Cystobacter fuscus: one gene and its partners. The protein of the gene in region 2 interacts with the protein of the main gene of each other region in a pairwise test. Links are inferred from orthologs where the notes say so. Each region holds a gene or a part of one and is shown on either strand. Other genes may lie near its edges.

Region 1 (4,931 bases), 3.8 Mb from region 2 along the record:
GTGGATCCCATCCGGGCGCGCGAGCGCGAGAAGTACATCGATCTCGAGCTCAACTGGGCGCTCATCAAGTCGCTCATCCAGCACACCGACGTGCAGATGATCCTCGTGGACAAGCGCGTGCAGAAGGTCCTGCGCGAGTACGCCCTGAGCAAGGGCGAGGATCCGAAGTGGGTCGCCTCGCTCTTCGGGGACTCGGCCCTCATCAAGCACGCGCGCGGCCACCGCGATCACTTCCACGTGCGCTTCTACAACCCGCGCGCCCAGGAGCTGGGCTGGCGCATCGCCCCGCTGCTCGCGCTCCAGCCGGATCAGAACATGGTCATGCACCGGGTGCGCTCGGGTGACACGCTCGGCGGCATCGCCCTGCGCTACGGCTCCGGCGTGCAGGCCATCAAGAAGGCCAGCCGGCTGCGCAGCATCCTCTTGCGGATCGGCCAGGTGCTCGCGGTGCCCCTGCGCGGCCCCTGCACCCGCTGCCCCGTGCCGCCCCCCGTCATCGTCCCGCCGCGCAAGCTGCCGCCAGGACTCGCCCCGGAGGCCCCCGCCGTGGCCAGCACGCCCGCGCCCTCCCCCGCTCCGGTCGAAACGGCCGTGGCCCCCGTCGAGCCCACGCCCTCGGCCAACCCCACCGAGACGGCCGCGGCCTCCGCCGAGTCCACGCCCGCTCCCGCCGAGCCCACGCCCACCAGCGAGCCCGCGGTCCTGAGCGCGCAGGAGCCCCCGGTGGCCGCGGAGCCCACGCCGGCCCTGCGGCCAGTCGAGACGACGGAGCCCGCCCCCACGGAGATGCCCGCGCACGCGGCGTCCCCGGCGGAGAAGTCCGAGCGCGGCCCCCTGACCGCGGGCAGCGCGGCCGGGACCGTGCAGTAGTCCGAACGAGAGGACGAGCGACGGTCAGGCCTGGCTACGGGCCCGGCGACTCGCCTTCTTCTCGCGCTCGCCGAGCGCGGCCTGGAGGAACTTCCCCGCCAGCTTCCGGCCGATGAGCTCCTGGGCCACCATGCCCGCCTCGACGAGGCGATCCAGGTTGATGCCCGTCTCCACGCCCATGCCGTGCAACATGTAGACGATGTCCTCGGTGGCGAGGTTGCCCGCCGCGCCCGGGGCATAGGGGCAGCCGCCCAGTCCGCCGATGCTGGCATCGAACGTCGTCACGCCCATCTGCAGGCCCACCAGCGCGTTGGCCAGGGCCGTGCCGCGCGTGTCGTGCAGGTGCAGCGCCAGACTCTCCACCGGCAGGTGCTCGAGCAGCGCGGAGAGGATCGTCTCCGTCTGCCGGGGCGTGCCCACGCCGATCGTGTCCCCGAGGCTCAACTGATAGATGCCGTCGGAGATGAGCGCCCGGCTGATCTCCACCACGCGTGAGACGGGCACCTCGCCCTCGTAGGGGCAGCCCCACACCGTGGACAGGTAGCCGCGCACCCGCAGGCCGGCCTTGAGCGCCGCTTCACTCGTCTGCCGAGCCTCGGCCACCGCCTCGGCGATGCTCTTGTTGATGTTCTTTTGCGAGTGGGCCTCGGACGCGGAGATGAAGATCGCCGCCTCCTCCAGCCCCGCTTCCTTCGCGCGCGCCAGGCCCTTGAGGTTGGGCACCAGGGCGGAGAACGTGACGCCCTCGCGCCGCCCCACCAGCCGCAGGAGCTCCTCGGCGTCCGACAGCTGGGGAATCCACTTGGGGTGGACGAAGGACGTGACTTCGATGCGCTTCTCGCCCGCGGCGATCAACGCCTCGATGAGACGTGCCTTGTCGCGCGTGGGAAGTGTGCGCAATTCGTTCTGCAAGCCGTCGCGCGGGCCGACCTCGTAGAGGTCCACCCGCCGCGGAAGACTGCCAAGCCCTGTGACGCGAGGGCCGCGATGTTGGTTCGAGTCCACTGGATGATGTCCTGCGTCGAGCTTCCCGCCGACCGCCTCGACGTCTTCCTGGAGGGCGCCGACAAACACCTGGGGGGCGTCGGGTGCCCCCTGTGTAGATGATCTCCCGGGCCGCGTCGCGCAAGACTATCGCGAGGTTCTTCCCGCCCCTCATGTCAGGCAGGCCGCACCCGCGCGCCCACGATGAGATCCAGGGAGGACTCCGAGGGCGGCTCCCCCTCCAGCCCGCCGTGGATCCAGTCCACCGAAAACCCCGTGGATTCCAGCAGTTGGGTCAACTCCTCGAGCCGGTAGTAGCGGATGGCGTACCGGCCCGAGAGCACGCGCCCGTCGGGCAGCGTCAAGCGGCGGGTGGCCTCGTCCCGACCACGCACCGCGTCGAAGCGGCTCTGCTCTTCCAGGTGGCTGCCGTCGGGCAACTGGCCCGAGAAGGACGCCTGGGGCTCGGACTCCAGGCGCTCGCGCGGCACGGTGTGCAACACCAGCAGGCCTCCCGGTCGCAGACTGCGCGCCACCTCGCGCAACAGCGCCACGTGCTCCTCGTCGGAGAAGACGAACAGGGTCGAGTACCAGGCGTAGGCCCCGGCCAGGGAGCCGGGGCGGAAGGGAAGCGAGCGCAGATCGGCGCGCACCACGGGAAAGCCCGGGAGGCGCTCGCGCAGGGTGAGGGCATCCAGCTCCAGGCCGAGGATGCGGCCCGCCAGGGCACCCCGGGTGTTCAGCGGAGCGGCGTGCCGGCCATGGCCACAGCCCAGGTCCACGAGGGGGCCCGGGAGCGCGAGGCCCTGGAAGGCACGTTCGAGGTAGGCCACTTCCCTCTCCGTCGTCTCCGGGGAGAGGAAGGGCAGCGTGGAGCGCAGGTACAACTCGCCGAAGAAGCTCAGAGCGGACCGCCCTTTCGTTGGATGGCGCGGGCGTTGTAGCTGGAGCGGGCATCCGGATCGAGCCAGCCGCGAAGCGAGCGCCCGGCGCGTGGGAGGCCCTCAGCGTGACGGGGCGAGCCCTTCCTTCAGCCGGCGGGTCGCTTCATCGAGCACCGCGTCGGTCTTGCAGAAGGCGAAGCGCGCGAAGCCCCGTCCCAGGTGCCGGTGCTCGGGCCCGTAGAAGACGCTCGGCGGAATGGCGGCGACGCCCACGTGCGTCACCAGGTGGCGGCAGAAGGCCACATCGTCGCCGTGCCCCTGTCCGGAGATGTCCGCGAGGATGAAGTAGCTGCCCTCGGGGGAGTGGGCCTTGAGCCCCGCGCGCGTGAGGCCCGCGAGCAGGCGCTCGCGCCGGGCGTGGTAGGTGTGGCTCAGCTCCTGGAAGTACGAGTCCGGCAGCCGCAGCGCCGCCGCCATGGCGACCTGCAGGGGCGAGGCGGTGGCGAACGTGACGAACTGGTGCGCGCGCCGCACGGCGTCGTTGAGCGCGGGGGGCGCGATGAACCACCCCACCTTCCAGCCGGTGAGGCTGAACGTCTTGCCCCCGCTGCTCACCGTCACCGTGCGGTCGGCGAGCACGGGCAGCGTGGCGGCGCGCACGTGCCGCGCCGGGCCGAAGACGATGTGCTCGTACACCTCGTCCGAGAGCACGCGCGCGTCGTGCTCGGCGCACAGGCCGCCGAGGAACTCGAGCTCCTCGCGGGTGAACACCTTGCCGGTGGGATTGTGGGGCGAGTTGATGATGAGCAGGCGCGTGCGGGGGCCGAACGCCGCGCGCACCTCGTCGCGATCGAACCACCACGTGGCGTGCGTGGCATCCGGGGGGCGCAGGGGCACGTAGCGCGGCCGGGCTCCGACGAAGGTGACGTTGGCGTCGTACGAGTCGTAGAAGGGCTCGAAGAGCACCACCTCGTCGCCCGGGTCCACCAGCCCCAGCAGCACACAGAGGATGGCCTCGGTGGCGCCGCTGGTGACGGTCACCATGGTGTCCGGATCGAGCTGCTGGCCGTAGAAGCGCGCGGCGTGCTCGGCGATGGCCACGCGCAGCGCGCGCAGGCCAATGCCCGGGGCGTACTGATTGATCCCCTCGGTGATGGCCGTGCGCGCGGCCTCCTTGACGGCCTCGGGCCCATCGAAGTCCGGGAAGCCCTGTCCCAGGTTCACCGCGCCATGCTGGAGGGCCAGCGCGCTGAATTCCGAGAACACGGTGGTGCCCAGGGGGGCCACCCTACCCGCGAGTACCGGCCTGCTCATGCGTCACGCTCCCTTGTTCAGGAGCGCACGATAGCGTCCATTCCCACCGGACGCTCCACAGTTCCGCGCCGCGCCATCGAACGGGTATAGGCCATGGCGAAGCCCACCACCCCGAGCAGCAGGGGCACGGCGCACATCAGGTCCGTGGCGTAGTGGAAGCGGCCCACGAGCGTCGCCGCGATGAGGCCCAGCCCCGGCAGCAGCATCACCCGGAAGACGCGCCGCTCGAAGCGCAGGGCGTACACCAGCACCACGAGCGTGGCCCCGGTGTGGCCCGAGGGGAAGCAATCCTTGGCGAACCCCGGCTGGCGCATGGCCGACTCCAGGTAGGGCGTGAACCACAGGCCCTGGAGCGTCTCGGGGAAGGCCGCGAAGAGGAAGTAGCGCGGGCCGATGGCCGGCACGAGCGAGTACAGCACGAAGTTGAAGGCGAAGAAGAGGCTGAGCGCCAGGAGGTACTCGTCGAAGGCCTCGCGCTTGCTGGCGAAGTAGAGCGTCGCCCCGAGCACCAGCGGCCACAGGAAGTAGCCGTAGTAGCAGAGCATGAGCAGCTCGGTGAGCCAGGGCGGCGAGAGCTGGCCAAGCACCACCGACACCTGCGCGCCGAACAAGCGCTGATCCAGGGTGGCGAGCTGTGCGTCCTGCAGTCCGGGCGACACGGCGGTCACCAGCGGACACATGGCGCCATGGCCCAGGGCCACCACGGGCAGCAGCCAGAAGGAGGCCACGAAGGAGAGCAGGCGCTGGCGGGGAAAGTAGGACTCCAGGGTGCGCAGCACCAGGGGGCCGAGCGCGAAGATGAAGAAGGTGACAGCGGAGCTGGCCGCGCCGGGAGCCCACCGGTAGGGCCCCACGAGCAGGAATGCGGCACAGGCACAG
Region 2 (8,464 bases):
CGCACGCTCCCAGCACCAGACCCGCGCCTCCGATGACCCCTTGCTTCCAGCTCATGAAATTCATCGCTCCCAACTCTAGCGGACCATCGTCCGGCTGAATCAGTTTGATGTCAAACCACCTCGCCCGGAAGGGACGGACTCCGGGGGCGGGGTGCTGTCGTGACAGGGGTGGAGGGGACTTGCAAGGAGCGGATGGGGTTTCGCGGGGGGGCTCGCCGCGGCGGGGCCTCAGATGAGGCCGTCCCAGGCGGCGCCCTGGCGGTGGAACGCGTCACGGAGGCGTTGCACGAGGGGCTCGGGCAGGGGGCCCTGCTCGAGGGCGCGCAGGTTGTGCTGGAGGTGCTCCAGGCGCGTGGTGCCCACGATGCAGCTCGCCACGCCCGGAGTGAAGGCGGTGAAGCGCAGGGCGAACTCGTTCCAGTCCAGGCCCGAGGGATCCAACCCGAGCGCGTGCATGCGGTCCCAGTACGTGGCGATGTCGTGGGCGGCGGGGCGCTGGGGGAAGCGCCAGGGGGCGTTGCCCAGGGGCCGCTTGGCGATGACGCCGATTCCCCGCTCCCGCGCCAGGGGCAGGGCCGTGTCGAGCGCGCGCTGGTCGAAGAGGTTGAGCGAGAGCTGCACCGAGCCGAACGCGCCCGAGCGCAGGGCCCAGGCGAGGGCCTCGTTGTCGCCCGAGTACGCGGCGACGCGCACCTGGCCCCGCTGCACGGCGGCCTGGAGCGCGTCCACCACGCCGGGACGCTCGAGCACCTCCACGGGACACGAGTGGAAGTGCACCACGTCGATGAAGTCGGTGCGCAGCCGGTGCAGGGCCTGTTCAATCCCCTGGGTGATGCAGGGCCCCGTCCAGTCCTCCACGCCGGGCACGCCGTAGCCGCACTTGGTGGAGAGGATGAACTCGTGACGCCGGCCCTGGAGGGCCCGGCCGATGCGCTCCTCGGACAGGCCGTAGCTCGGGGCGGTGTCGATGAGGTTGATGCCCGCGTCGAGCACCCCGTTGAGCAGCGCGTGGGCCGCTTCCTCGGACAACTCGGGACTGCCCACGGGCCCGGCTCCATAGCCCAGCGCGGACACGTGCGGGCCGGTGGCGCCCAGGGGACGGCGAATCATGTCAGGTGCTCCCACCTCCGCGCGCCGCCAGGTCGATGAAACCGCGCACCCAGATGAGGTTGATGGCGTGGCTGGCTTCGAGCGGAGTCTGGGTGGTGGTCTCCAACGCCGCAGTATAGGGCACGCCGCTGCGCACGAAATAATCGGTGACGCTGCCGTCGTGGTACTCGATGAGCCCGTGGCGGTCCGTGCGGTTGTGCTCGTCCACCTTGTCGTCGCGGATGACGTGGGCGTGCGTGGACGCGGCCTCCATCAGCGGCACGAAGGCGGCCTTGTCCCCGAAGGTATACGCGTAGGTATGGGCCCCCGGAATGTAGTTGTCCTGGTGGATGTCGAGCGCGGCGGCGGGCGCGGGGTGCCGGGCGATGTCCGAGCGCACCGCGCGCGTCTCCTTGGGCCCGCCGTCGAACAACACCCAGCGCAGGAAGGACTCGTCGCGCTGCACCTCGCCCTTCCAGGTGCCGGGCGTGGTCTCGTAGCGCAGGAAGTCGTTGTTGATCTTCTCGCCGCTGCGGTTGTAGCGCGTGCCGTCCTCGAAGCCCGAGGGGTTGATGCACGGGTAGACGCGCAGCCCCACGCCGCGCTCGCGCGCGTAGAGGACGATCTCCTCGAAGTGCCAGCTCAACGTGAGGGGCCCGGCGGGCTCCTCTCCGTGGAAGCCCGAGGTGATGACGAGCCAGCGATCCCCGGGGACGGTGAGGCGGAAGAGCGGGTACTCGACGCCTCCCTCGAGGACCCGGGCGTACTCGTTCACCTCGGCGAGGCGGGAGTAGTCACGGATGCGGCGGGCGAACTCCTGGTAGTTGTGTGGCACCCCCGTAACGTAGCCATTCGGCGGGGGGCGCGGAGGGTCCCAGGGTCGCGGGCCTGTCCACCCGTGAGCATCCGGGGGCGCGTGGCTAGTGGCGGGCGTTCATGTGTTCACGGGCGCCGGCAGACACCTGCTGGCGCTGTGCGGGGGTGAGGACGCGGTGGGCCTCCAGGGCGGCGTCGGCCACCTTGTGGGCGAAGGCGCGCCAGGCATCCACGCGGGCGTCCACCAGGGCATGCACGGCGCGGGCGTCGGGCTGGGCCGCATCCCACTGGTTCACCAGCTCCTTGCCCGCCTCGCGCTGCTCCGTCACCAGCTTCTGGCCCTCGTCGAAGAGCGAGTCCTTCAGCCCTTGAATCGTCCGCTTCTGGTCGTCCGTGGCCTTCAGGTCCTCGAGCCGGTCATCCAGGCGCCAGGTGATCATCTGTTTGATGCGCTCGGGGTCTCGCGCGCCCCAGCCCATGTGCCCGCCCCGGAAACCCGTGAGGAGGACGACACCGAGGATGGCGGACCCGGCGAGGAGGATCTTGCTCTTCGTGTTCATGACGGTTGCTCCCTGGAGGACCCCGCGGGGGCCCTCGCGTGTTGCGCGCCGTTCGTTCGGCGACGATGGGGAGAATGCGCGGCGCTCGTCAGGGGCGTTTGTGGGGCGCATGAAGAAGTGTGAAGAGGCCCGTCCGACGGGGCGGCCGGGCGGGCGGGCGCCCGTCCCGGGCTCCTTCCAGGGGGCGGGCCGGGTAGCACTCGGCCAACCCAGGGGCTCCTTCACCCGGGGTGAGGGCCGTGCCACAAGGTGCCCGGGCCGCGCTTCCGGTCCCGGACGAACCGGGTGGACGGGAACTGGCGGGCGGCCCGGGCCTGAACAATCGTCTGGTGAAGCCACCCCCAGCTGACTACTTATCCGCCATGTCCTTTACCCACCTCCACCTGCACTCGCTGTACTCGCTCCTCGACGGGGCGATCCGGATGAAGGATCTCATCAAGACGGTGAAGGAGAAGGGGATGACGAGCGTGGCCGTGACGGATCACGGCAACATGTTCGCCACCATCGACTTCTACAAGAAGGCCAAGGACGCGGGCATCAAGCCCATCATCGGCATGGAGACGTACGTGGCCGGCCCCAAGGGGCGCGCGGACCGTACGGAGAAGGTGGGCCACCACCTCATCCTCCTGGCGAAGAACAAGGAGGGGTACGACAACCTCAAGTACCTCTCGTCCATGGCCTACCGCGAGGGCTTCTACTACCACCCGCGCATCGACAAGAAGCTCCTGGCCGACCACAGCAAGGGCCTGTTCGCCCTCACCGCGTGTCTGGGCGGCGAGGTGACGGGCGCGGCCTTCCGCGGTGACATGGACCACGCGCGCCGCGCGGCGCTCGAGTACAAGAACATCTTCGAGCCGGGCCAGTTCTTCCTCGAGGTGCAGTCCAACGGGATGCCCGAGCAGGAGACGGCCAACACCAACCTCAAGCAGCTCAGCCGCGACCTGGACATCCCGCTGTGCGCCACCGCGGACGCGCACTACATCAAGAAGGAAGACGCGCGCGCGCACGAGCTGCTCATGTGCATCGCCAGCGGCAAGACGCTCGCGGACGGCAAGCGCATGAAGCACTCCACGGACAAGCTCTACGTCACGAGCCCCCAGGAGATGCTCGAGTACTTCCACGACACGCCCGAGGCCGTCCACAACACCCAGCGCATCGTCGAGCAGATCAACCTGGAGCTGAAGCTCGGCAAGCCCATGCTGCCCACCTTCCAGGTGCCCGACAGCCACACGCCCGACAGCTACATGGCGGAGCTGGCGCGCGCGAACCTCGAGGAGCGCTTCAAGGAGATCGACCTGGCGCGCTTCCGCGCCGGCCAGAATCCCGTGGACCGCGAGCCCTACAAGGCCCGCCTGGAGCTGGAGCTCGGCGTCATCCAGAAGATGGGGTTCAGCGGCTACTTCCTCATCGTCCAGGACTTCATCAACTGGGCCAAGCAGAACAACATCCCGGTGGGCCCGGGCCGTGGCTCGGGCGCGGGCAGCCTCGTGGCGTACTGCCTGCGCATCACCGACCTGGATCCGCTCCCGTACAACCTGCTCTTCGAGCGCTTCCTCAACCCCGAGCGCGTGTCGATGCCCGACTTCGACGTCGACTTCTGCCAGGACCGGCGCGACGAGGTCATCAAGTACGTGGGCCGCAAGTACGGGGAGAACAACGTCGGGCAGATCATCACCTTCGGCTCGCTCAAGGCCAAGAGCGTGCTGCGCGACGTGTGCCGCGTGTTCGCGCTGCCCTTCAGCGAGGGTGACCGCATCGCGAAGCTCGTGCCCGAGGTGCTCGGCATCACCCTCAAGGACGCCATCGAGCAGGAGCCGCGGCTCAAGGAGATGATGGAGAAGCCGAGCGCCATCGGCCAGGTGGATGGCAAGGACGTCACCACCAAGGACGTGCTGGAGATCGCGCTCGCGCTCGAGGGCCTGCACCGCCAGCCCGGCATGCACGCGGCCGGCGTGGTCATCGCCGACAAGCCGCTGTGGGAGTTCGTGCCCACCTACCAGCCGCCGGGCGAAGACACCCTCATCACCCAGTTCGCCAAGGACGAGGTGGAGGCCGCGGGCCTGGTGAAGTTCGACTTCCTCGGCCTCAAGACGCTCACCGTCATCCAGAACGCGCTCAACCTCATCAACCGCAACCCGCCCAACGGCAAGCCCCTCCTGCGCGAGGACATCCCGCTCGATGACGCCGAGGTGTGGAAGCTCATGGCGGACGGCGACACGGCCGGCGTCTTCCAGATGGAATCCAGCGGCTTCACCGAAATGGTGATGAAGCTCAAGCCGTCGTGCTTCGAAGACGTCATCGCCGCGGGCGCGCTCTACCGTCCGGGTCCGCTCGACTCGGGCATGGTGGACGTGTTCATCAACCGCAAGCACGGCCGCGAGAAGGTGGTGTACCCGCACCCGCTGCTCGAGCCCGTCCTCAAGGACACCTACGGCGTTATCGTCTACCAGGAACAGGTGATGCAGATCTCCCAGGTGCTGGGAGGCTACACCCTGGGCCGCGCGGACCTGCTTCGCCGCGCCATGGGCAAGAAGAAGGCCGAGGTCATGCAGGCCGAGCGCGCCGGCTTCCTCGAGGGCTGCAAGAACAACAACGTGGACCTGAAGGTCGCGGGGGAGATCTTCGACCTGATGGAGAAGTTCGCCGAGTACGGCTTCAACAAGAGCCACTCGGCGGCCTACGGACTCGTCACCCTGCACACCGCGTGGCTCAAGGCGCACTACCGCGTCGAGTTCATGGCGGCGCTGCTCACGAGCGAGAAGGAAAACACGGACAAGGTGGTGCTGCACATCGGCGAGGCGCGCCAGTCGGGCGTGCAGGTGCTGCCGCCGGATGTGAACCAGTCGGACATGGCGTTCGGCGCGGTGGAGGGGAAGATCCGCTTCGGCCTGGGCGCCATCAAGGGCGTGGGCGAGGGCGCCATCGAGTCCATCGTCGAGGCACGCAAGGAAGGGTCCTTCAAGAGCCTGTTCGACTTCTGCGAGCGCGTGGACTCGCGCAAGGTGAACCGCAAGGTGCTCGAGGCGCTGGTGAAGGCGGGGTCCTTCGACTTCGAGAAGCGCCCGCGCCGGCAGATCTTCGAGAGCATCGAGCGCGCGATGAGCCGCGGCTCGAGCAGCCAGAAGGACAAGGCGGCGGGGCAGAGTTCGCTCTTCGGGATGCTGGGCGGGGGCGCGTCGGGTGGGGCGGACCTGAAGAACGACTACGTGCAGGTGGAAGAGTGGTCGGAGAAGGAGCGCCTGGCGCTGGAGAAGGAGGCCATCGGCTTCTACGTGTCGGGCCACCCGCTGCATGCCTACGACAAGGAGCTCAAGCGCTACGCGCGGCCCATCACCGCGGTGCAACGCGCGCGCAAGGACGAGAAGCTCACCATCGCGGGCGTGGTGGCGGCGCTGCGCGAGCGGCCCACCAAGACGGGCAAGCGCATGGCGTGGGTGACGCTGGAGGACCTGTCCGGCTCGCTGGAGCTGGTGTGCTTCCCGGGCAAGGACGGCACGCGCAACGTCATGGGCAAGGACGGCAAGTGGACGAAGTCGGGGCCCAAGCCCGGCTTCGAGCACTGGGAGACCCTGCTCAAGAGCGATGATCCCATCCTCGTGACGGGCACGGTGCAGATCAACCAGCGCGACGAGGACACGCCGGTGGCGGAGCTCATCGTGGAGGACATCCAGAGCCTCAAGGCGGTGCGGGAGAAGCGCACCAAGCGCCTGGAGCTGCGGCTGCCGGCGGATCTCGCCACCGACGAGCGGCTCACGAAGCTCGCGCAGCTCGTCAAGAAGTACGAGGGCGCCACGCCCCTGGCGGTGAGCCTGCTGTTCTCCAACGAGGCCGAGGCGCTCATCGCCAACCTGCCACTCAAGGTGCAGGTGAGCGACGAGCTCATCCAGTCCGTGGAACGGCTCTTCGGTATGAAGGTCGTCGAGTTCGGCTGAGCGCTCGGGTCCGGGCGTCAACGCGGTCAAGAGAAGGGGAGTGACATGGCACAGGGTGTGTTCCGGGATGGATTGCTGGCGGGCAAGTCGGCGTTCATCACGGGGGGCAGCAGCGGCATCAACCTCGGCATCGCCGAGGCCCTCGTGAAGGCGGGCGCGAAGGTCGCCATCAACGGCCGCAACGTGGAGAAGTTGGAGGCAGCCGTGAAGGGGCTCCAGGCGCATGGCACCGCCCTGGGCGTGGCCGCCGACGTGCGCCAGTACGACGCCCTGGAGAAGGCCCTCCGGACGGCGCGCGACGCGCATGGGGAACTCGACATCCTCGTGTGCGGCGCGGCGGGCAACTTCCCCGCCCCCGCGGTCGGCATGTCCTCCAATGCGTTCAAGTCGGTGCTGGAGATCGACGTGCTCGGCACCTTCAACACCTGCCGCGCCGCCTTCGAGCACCTGCGCAAGCCGGGCGCGTCCGTGCTCAACATCTCCGCCCCCCAGGCCTACCTGCCCATGGCCATGCAGGCCCACGTGTGCGCCGCCAAGGCCGGCGTGGACATGCTCACCCGCACCCTCGCCATCGAGTGGGGGGGCCTGGGCATCCGCGTCAACTCCATCACTCCCGGGCCCATCGATGACACCGAGGGTATGCGCCGCCTCGCTCCGGGTGATGATTCGCGCGGCAAGCTCCTCGAGGCCCTGCCCCTGGGTCGCCTCGGAACGAAGCAGGACATCGCGCAAGTCGCGCTTTTCCTGGCCTCCGACGCCGCTTCGTACATCACCGGTTCACTGCTGGTGTGCGACGGAGGCCAGTCCCTGCTCGGCTCGGGGTTGATGCTCAAGGCCCTGGGTCTGTGAACGGCATGTGACGTTCTGGGAGGAAGCAGGCGTTCTTCCTGGGCTGTGTTTTTCCAGGCAGGGAGCATCTGATAAGAGGGTTGTGTGCCCGCGAAGCCTCCTGGCTGGCGGGCTGCGTTCCCTCTTCAGCCTGGAGTTGCTTCATGAAGCATGCCCCCCCCTCGCTCGCGCGGCTGGTCGCGTGGAGTGCGTTGTTGCTCGGTCTGTCCCTTGGTGGATCGGCATGTCGTGATCGGCCGAACCCGCCTCCTCCGCCAGTGCGGGAGGTGCCGGACGCGGAGCGCTCGTCGGTGGAGGTGAACCCGGCCCAGGGCGTGCGCGCCAACGGCCAGGACACCGTGGAGATCCGGGTGACGGTGCGCACGGCGGAGGGCACCCCGCTGGAGGGCCGCTCGGTGACGGTGGAGGCCTCGGATGAGGGCAACACGCTTCAGCAGGCGTCGGGCCCCACGGATGCGCAGGGCGTGGCGGTCGCGACGCTCGTGTCCACTGTCGCGGGCACGAAGACGGTGACGGCCACGGTGGAGGCGGAAGAGGGCCCGGTGACGCTGGCCACGCGGCCCACCGTCGAGTTCGTCTCCCTGGCTGCCCCCCATCTCGTCTTCACCGCGGCGCCCTCGTCCGGTACGGCGGGCGAGCCGCTGGGCACCTTCGAGGTCACCATCCAGGACGCGAGCGGCCAGACGGTGACGGACGCCAGCGACACGGTGACGGTGGCGCTCGGCGAGGGCTCTCCCTCGGCCGAGCTGAAGGGGACGGTGTCCGTGGCGGCGGTCAATGGCGTGGCGCGCTTCTCCACGTTGGTGCTCGAGAAGGCCGCTGCGGGCTACACCCTGGTGGCGAGCGCCGCCGGCCTGGCGTCGGCGACGAGCTCCCCCTTCGAGGTGCTGCCCGCGCCGGTCGCCGCCGCGAAGCTCGTCTTCACCCAGCCGCCCTCCAACCGTCGCGCTGGTGAGACCTTCGAGGTGCGGGTGGCCGTGACGGATGCTTCCGGCAACCCGCTCTCCGTCTCCGCCCCGCGGGTGACGCTCGCCCTCAACAAGGGCACGCTGGCGGGGACCACGTCCGCGGACCCCGTGGATGGCGTGGCGTCCTTCCCGGGCCTCTCCATCACCGAGGCGGGTACCGGCTACGTGCTGACGGCCTCCGCCGAGGGGCTGGACTCCGCTTCGAGCGATTCCTTCGACATCGACAGCACGGGGACGCCCGCGATGCTGG
Region 3 (4,916 bases), 9.8 Mb from region 2 along the record:
CGTGCACCCCCGCCCCCGTGCCCACCCAGAGCCGGCCCGCCGCGTCCTCGCCCAACTGGTAGACGACGTTGCTGTGCAGCCCGTGGCCTCGGTTCAGGTGCGAGAAGTCCGTGAGGCGCCCCTCCCGGTAGCTGAAGCAGCTCACCCCCAGGGGCTCCACATAGGACACGCACATGCGGCCATCGCGCCGCACCAGGATGTAGCGCAGCTGATCATCCAACAGACCCTCGGCCACTCCGAAGGTCCTGGAGGACTCCCCCTCGCGCACGACGAGCCCGTTGCCCGGCATCCACAGCCGCCCCGCCGCGTCGAGCGCCAGGTCCATGGCGAGCACCCGCTGGTTCATGCGCAGCACGAACGTGAAGGATGGCACGCCGTCCTCGAACACCCCCCGCGCGAAGCCCGAGGGCGTGGCCACCCAGAGCGAGCCATCGGGCATCCACTGCATCGCGAAGGTGTAGCGGAACAGGTAGCCGGACTCCGGGCCGAACGTCCGCAGCCGTCCGCTCCACGGCTCGTAGCGGTGCAGCCCCGCCGGGTTGCCCGCGGCCCACACCACCCCGTCCCGGTCCACGCTCACGGCCTTGAGCGAGTAGCCCTCCAACCCCGGCACCGGCACCCACCCCGCCGCCGTGCTCCGCACGAGCCCCTTGTCCGTGCCCACCCACAACGTCCCGTCCGCGCCCCGCGCCAGCCCCCACACCATGTTCGAGGGCAGCCCCGTGGTGATGTCGTGCACGCTCCACAAGCCCCGCCCCAGCGAGCGGTGCACCCCCATGCTCGCGGCCCACAGCGTCCCCTGCCGATCCTCCAGCACGTCCCGGATCCGCGCCGACTGGTTGGCCAGCCCCAGCCGCAACAGCGTCGAGCGCTCACCGCGGATCTCCAGCAGGCCACCATAGTGGGGCACCAGGAGCTGCCCCTCGTTGCCCACGCGCAGGCGGGTCCCCGCCCCCGTCAGGCCGCGCAGCAGCGAGGAACGGTTCACCAGGGGCGCGCCCGGCCGCGGCTGCATCGCCAACCACCCCTCGTAGCCCAGCCACAAGCGGCCCTCGCCATCACGCACGAGCGAGCTGATGACGGTCGGCCGGTCCGGCACCTCGTGCACCGACCACTTCCCCTCGGGCTCGCGGCTCACCAGCCCCAGCTCGGACACGACCTGCATCGCACCCGAGCGATCCGCCCACAACTTGAACGCCGAGCCGCCCGGCCAGCCGGGCGCCGGAATGAAGTGCCCCGGCTGATCCTCCCAGTACAAGCCCTTGTCCGTCCCCGCCCACATCCGCTTGCGCGCGTCCACGCGCAGGCTCCACACCCGCTCGGCGACGCCAGGCATCGGCACGTCGACGAAGCGCTCCCCCGCCCAGCGCACCACCCCCCCACGCGTCGCCACCAGCAGGTGGCCTCGCGCATCCAGCGTGATGTCACTCACGCTCGTCGAGGGCAGGCCGGCCTCCCGGCCAAAGCGCTCGAAGCGCCCGCCATCGAAGCGGTACACCGCGTCCGCGGCACACACCCAGATGAAGCCGTCCGCGTCCTGGAGAATCCACGACAGATCGTAATTGTCGACCCCCGCCTCCGTGCCATAGCTGCGAAAGCCAAGGCGTCCCGGAGGCTCGGCGGTCCAAGCGGGTGTGCCCAGGAGGGAGACGAGGCCCACCAGGAGCACGGCGAATCGATTCAACGGCATGACTCCATGGCCCTTGAACGACGAGGCCGCACAACCCTGGAAGTCATCCTACCACGAATGGACACATCACTCCGAGACTGGCGGCCTGGGGGACAGGGCCCCGGCACGCTCCGCGGAAGGCCGCGCGCGCTTGCGCCAGCGCCCATACAGCGTCTTCGCGGGCAGTGCGATCACCAGCGAGGTGGCCAGGACAGCCAGAGCGAGTCCCAGGGCAGCGGGAGCCGTCTGTGAGTGGCCCAGCCGACTGCCCAGGCCGGGGAACGTGGACCAGCCATAGGCGAGCGGCAGGTGCACCACGTACACCCAGAGCGACGCGCGCCCCACGGGCCCGAGCCATCCATCCAGCCGGGCGGGCAACAGCATGGCGCATCCCGCCGCCACGCCCAACAGGCCTACCCGCCAACAGACCAGCGTGACATCTCCCCAGCGGGAGGCCACGATTCCACTCCACAGCGACACCGCGCCCAGCATCCCCGTGCCCCCGCCCAGGAGGATCAACCAATGCGGGACGCGCTTCACCCCCGCGAGCCCCAACCCCGCCACGCAGCCCACGAAGAAGTAGGCCGACCAGGGGAAGAGCGGGAAGTTGGACGTGCGGCCCACCAGGGCCTGCTCCAGCACCAGGGGCCAGTCCCCCGCGGCCACCACCTGGCGCATCCACGGGCTCACCCAGGGAAAGAGCAGGGCCAGCCCCGCCATCACCGCCATGCGCGGCCCGCGTCCGGCCACCACCGACAACACCCCCGAGCCGATCAGCAGCGCGCCCGCCACGCCGTGCAATGCATCGAAGGCGAGGAAGTGCCGCCAGATCTCCACACGACCCGCGAGCAGCCCCTCGAGCGCCCAGCCCGGCCAGCGCAGCACGTAGCCCCACAGCAGCAAGAGCCCCACGCGCGGTAGATAGCGGCGCCACACCGGCAGGCCCCGGACACCCGTGCGCTGCACCGTCGTCGCGAAGGCCCACCCGGCCACGAAGAGGAACAACGGCGCCGTGATTGCCCGGAGCGACCAGTAGGCCAGCATGCCCGTGCTCTGCCGGGCCGTGTCCGACAACACCGCGTCCAGCGTGTGCCCCATCACCATGGCGATGACCGCCACCGCGCGCGCCCGGTCCAGGCCGGTGTTGCGCGGGGTGGGGGCCACAACGGGCGGAGCGACGCTCACGTCCTGGGAAGTGACACCCATCACGAGACGCTAGAGGCTCGGCGGACTCAGACGCGCATCGGCATCACCACGGCCGTGAAGCTGCGGTCCCCCGGCGCGTGCAGCACGCCCGGGCTGTGCTCATCCCCCAGCTCGAACGCCACCTCGTCCGTGTCCGTCACGCCCAGCACGTCGATGAGGTAGCGCGCGTTGAAGCCGATGGTGATGGCCGCCCCCTGGTAGGCGATGTCCAGCGCGTCCTTGGCCTCGCCCAGGTCCGGGTTGTTCGCCGTGATGAGCAGCTGGTTCTCCGTCAGCCCGATACGCACCGCGTAGCTCTTGTCCGCGCTGAGCAGCGCGATGCGCTTGAGGCCCTCAAGCAGGCGCGTCTTGGGCACCAGCACCGCCTTGTCCCCCTCCTTGGGGATGACGCGCTGGTACTCGGGGAACTGCCCGTCGATGAGCCGCATCACCATGGTGAGGCCCGTCTTCTTGAAGAGCGCCGAGTTCTCCGCGAACCCCAGGTGGCACTCGGCGTCGGGCGCCTCGTCGAGCAGGCGCTTGAGCTCCATGAGGCCCTTGCGCGGAATGATGACGCCGCCCTTGAGCTTGAAGTCCCCCGGCAGCTCGCGCTCCACCAGCGACAGGCGGTGCCCGTCCGTGGCCACCATGCGCACCTTGCCGCTCGCCTGCGGCTCGAAATACACGCCGTTGAGGATGTAGCGCGTCTCGTCCGTGGAGATGGCGAACTGCGTCTTCTTGATCATCTCCAGGAGCGTGTTGCCCGTCACCTGCACCAGCGGCGCGCTCTCCTCGCGCGGCAGCTTCGGGTACTCCTCGGGCGCGGTGCCCACCAGCTTGAAGTGCGCCGGACCGCTGGTGATGTCCACGTAGTTGTTCGCCAGCTTCTTGAGCGTCACGTGCGCGTCCGGCAGGTTCTGCACGATGTCGAACACGTACTTGGCGCTCAGCGTCACCGCGCCCGGCTTGATGACCTCGGCGGCGTGCTCGGAGACGATGCCGATCTCCAGGTCGAACGCCGTGACCGTCACCCCCGTCTTGGTCGCGGTGAGCAGCACGTTGGCCAGGATGGGCATCGTCGTCTTGCGCTCCACGATGCCCTGGGCGCGATAGAGGGCCTTCTTCAGCTCGTCGGCGGCGATGCGGAATTCCATCTCGGGGGACCTTGAAGAACCAGTGGTGCGGGATAAGAGGTGGCGGCCCGGGAGGCCGCCTCGGTTCGGATGTAGCCCGGCCCTCTCGGGTCGTCAACGAACGTGACGTCCGGAGTCATGCCGACTTGTCCGGCATCCGATCAAAGCGTCTAGCGCCGGGGACTCCCGCCTGCCCGGCATGTAGGACAGGACGGGCGCCCGGAAGGCACCACCCCCCGCGTCACCTCTCTCTTCAGGTTGGAACTTTGGGTTGGAATCCGCCCGGTGGGACGGCGAGACTGCCTGTCCCCTCATGACCACCCAAGAGTCCAACCAAGAGACCGTCGTCTACATCGTGAAGGACAGTGGCGTGCGCTGCATCACCACCCCCTGCCCCGTCTACCTCGCCCTCCGGGCGGACCGGCCCGACGAGGCCGGGCTCAAGGTCACCGACCTCGACCTGTCCGCGCTGAACCTGGGCGACGAGCAGCGCTCCTCGCTCCTCAAATCCACCCACAAGCCGGGCCCCGGCCTCAAGGTGGAAGCCACCGTGCGCACCGTCCCCCACGCGGGCCCCGGGGGCACCGCCACCATCCTGCGCGTCAGCCGGGTCCTCTGAGACCGAAATGGAGGTGGCATCCGTTCAGGGAGAGGATGAGACTGCGCCTCTTCCTCTCGCGAGACCTCCTGCCATGACCTCACGCTCGTCGTTGCTCGCCCTTCCCCTCGCGCTCGGCCTGCTCGCCGGGTGCACCAGCAACACCCGCCCCCCCGTCGAGGCCCGACCCGCCGAGTCCGGTGGCACGCCCGCCGGCGCCGAGGCCCCTCCTCCTCCTCCCCCCGCGCCCACCGACACCGCGCCGAGCGAGGACATCTCGGGTGGCACCACGGCCGCCAGCGACAGCAAGCCCGTCATCTACATCGTGAAG

Evidence for each region.
Region 1: the proteins of dnaE (region 2) and CYFUS_RS26000 interact in binary tests that used the Escherichia coli proteins (3 or more experiments, as listed by UniProt). The link is inferred for Cystobacter fuscus from one-to-one orthologs.
Region 3: the proteins of dnaE (region 2) and dnaN interact in binary tests that used the Escherichia coli proteins (3 or more experiments, as listed by UniProt). The link is inferred for Cystobacter fuscus from one-to-one orthologs.

What each region holds. Positions count from the first base shown.
Region 1 is NZ_CP022098.1:6,376,977-6,381,907, forward strand. What follows is about bases 1,956-4,931. They hold CYFUS_RS26000 (aminotransferase class I/II-fold pyridoxal phosphate-dependent enzyme), read right to left. Parts: upstream 4,053-4,931; coding sequence 2,859-4,052; downstream 1,956-2,858. Other genes in these bases: CYFUS_RS25995 (class I SAM-dependent methyltransferase), read right to left, coding at 2,031-2,759; CYFUS_RS26005 (phosphatase PAP2 family protein), read right to left, coding at 4,070-4,931. Outside these bases: CYFUS_RS25985 (LysM peptidoglycan-binding domain-containing protein), read left to right, coding at 1-870; CYFUS_RS25990 (hydroxymethylglutaryl-CoA lyase), read right to left, coding at 895-1,875. UniProt on the Escherichia coli protein: Shows aminotransferase activity with methionine and histidine as substrates, and to a lesser extent also with phenylalanine.
Region 2 is NZ_CP022098.1:10,137,926-10,146,389, reverse strand. The notes cover bases 2,464-6,597. They hold dnaE (DNA polymerase III subunit alpha), read left to right. Parts: upstream 2,464-2,827; coding sequence 2,828-6,397; downstream 6,398-6,597. Other genes in these bases: CYFUS_RS40995 (SDR family oxidoreductase), read left to right, coding at 6,443-6,597; CYFUS_RS41005 (Spy/CpxP family protein refolding chaperone), read right to left, coding at 2,464-2,465. Also shown: CYFUS_RS54155 (hypothetical protein), read right to left, coding at 1-55; CYFUS_RS41015 (aldo/keto reductase), read right to left, coding at 229-1,110; CYFUS_RS41010 (hypothetical protein), read right to left, coding at 1,112-1,924; more of CYFUS_RS41005, read right to left, coding at 2,010-2,463; more of CYFUS_RS40995, read left to right, coding at 6,598-7,246; CYFUS_RS40990 (lamin tail domain-containing protein), read left to right, coding at 7,390-8,464. UniProt on the Escherichia coli protein: DNA polymerase III is a complex, multichain enzyme responsible for most of the replicative synthesis in bacteria. This DNA polymerase also exhibits 3' to 5' exonuclease activity. The alpha chain is the DNA polymerase catalytic subunit.
Region 3 is NZ_CP022098.1:374,356-379,271, reverse strand. What follows is about bases 1,956-4,916. They hold dnaN (DNA polymerase III subunit beta), read right to left. Parts: upstream 4,009-4,916; coding sequence 2,902-4,008; downstream 1,956-2,901. Other genes in these bases: CYFUS_RS01600 (DUF6748 domain-containing protein), read left to right, coding at 4,680-4,916; CYFUS_RS01605 (DUF6748 domain-containing protein), read left to right, coding at 4,301-4,606; CYFUS_RS01615 (acyltransferase family protein), read right to left, coding at 1,956-2,875. In the rest of the region: CYFUS_RS01620 (sensor histidine kinase), read right to left, coding at 1-1,690; more of CYFUS_RS01615, read right to left, coding at 1,757-1,955. UniProt on the Escherichia coli protein: Confers DNA tethering and processivity to DNA polymerases and other proteins. Acts as a clamp, forming a ring around DNA (a reaction catalyzed by the clamp-loading complex) which diffuses in an ATP-independent manner freely and bidirectionally along dsDNA.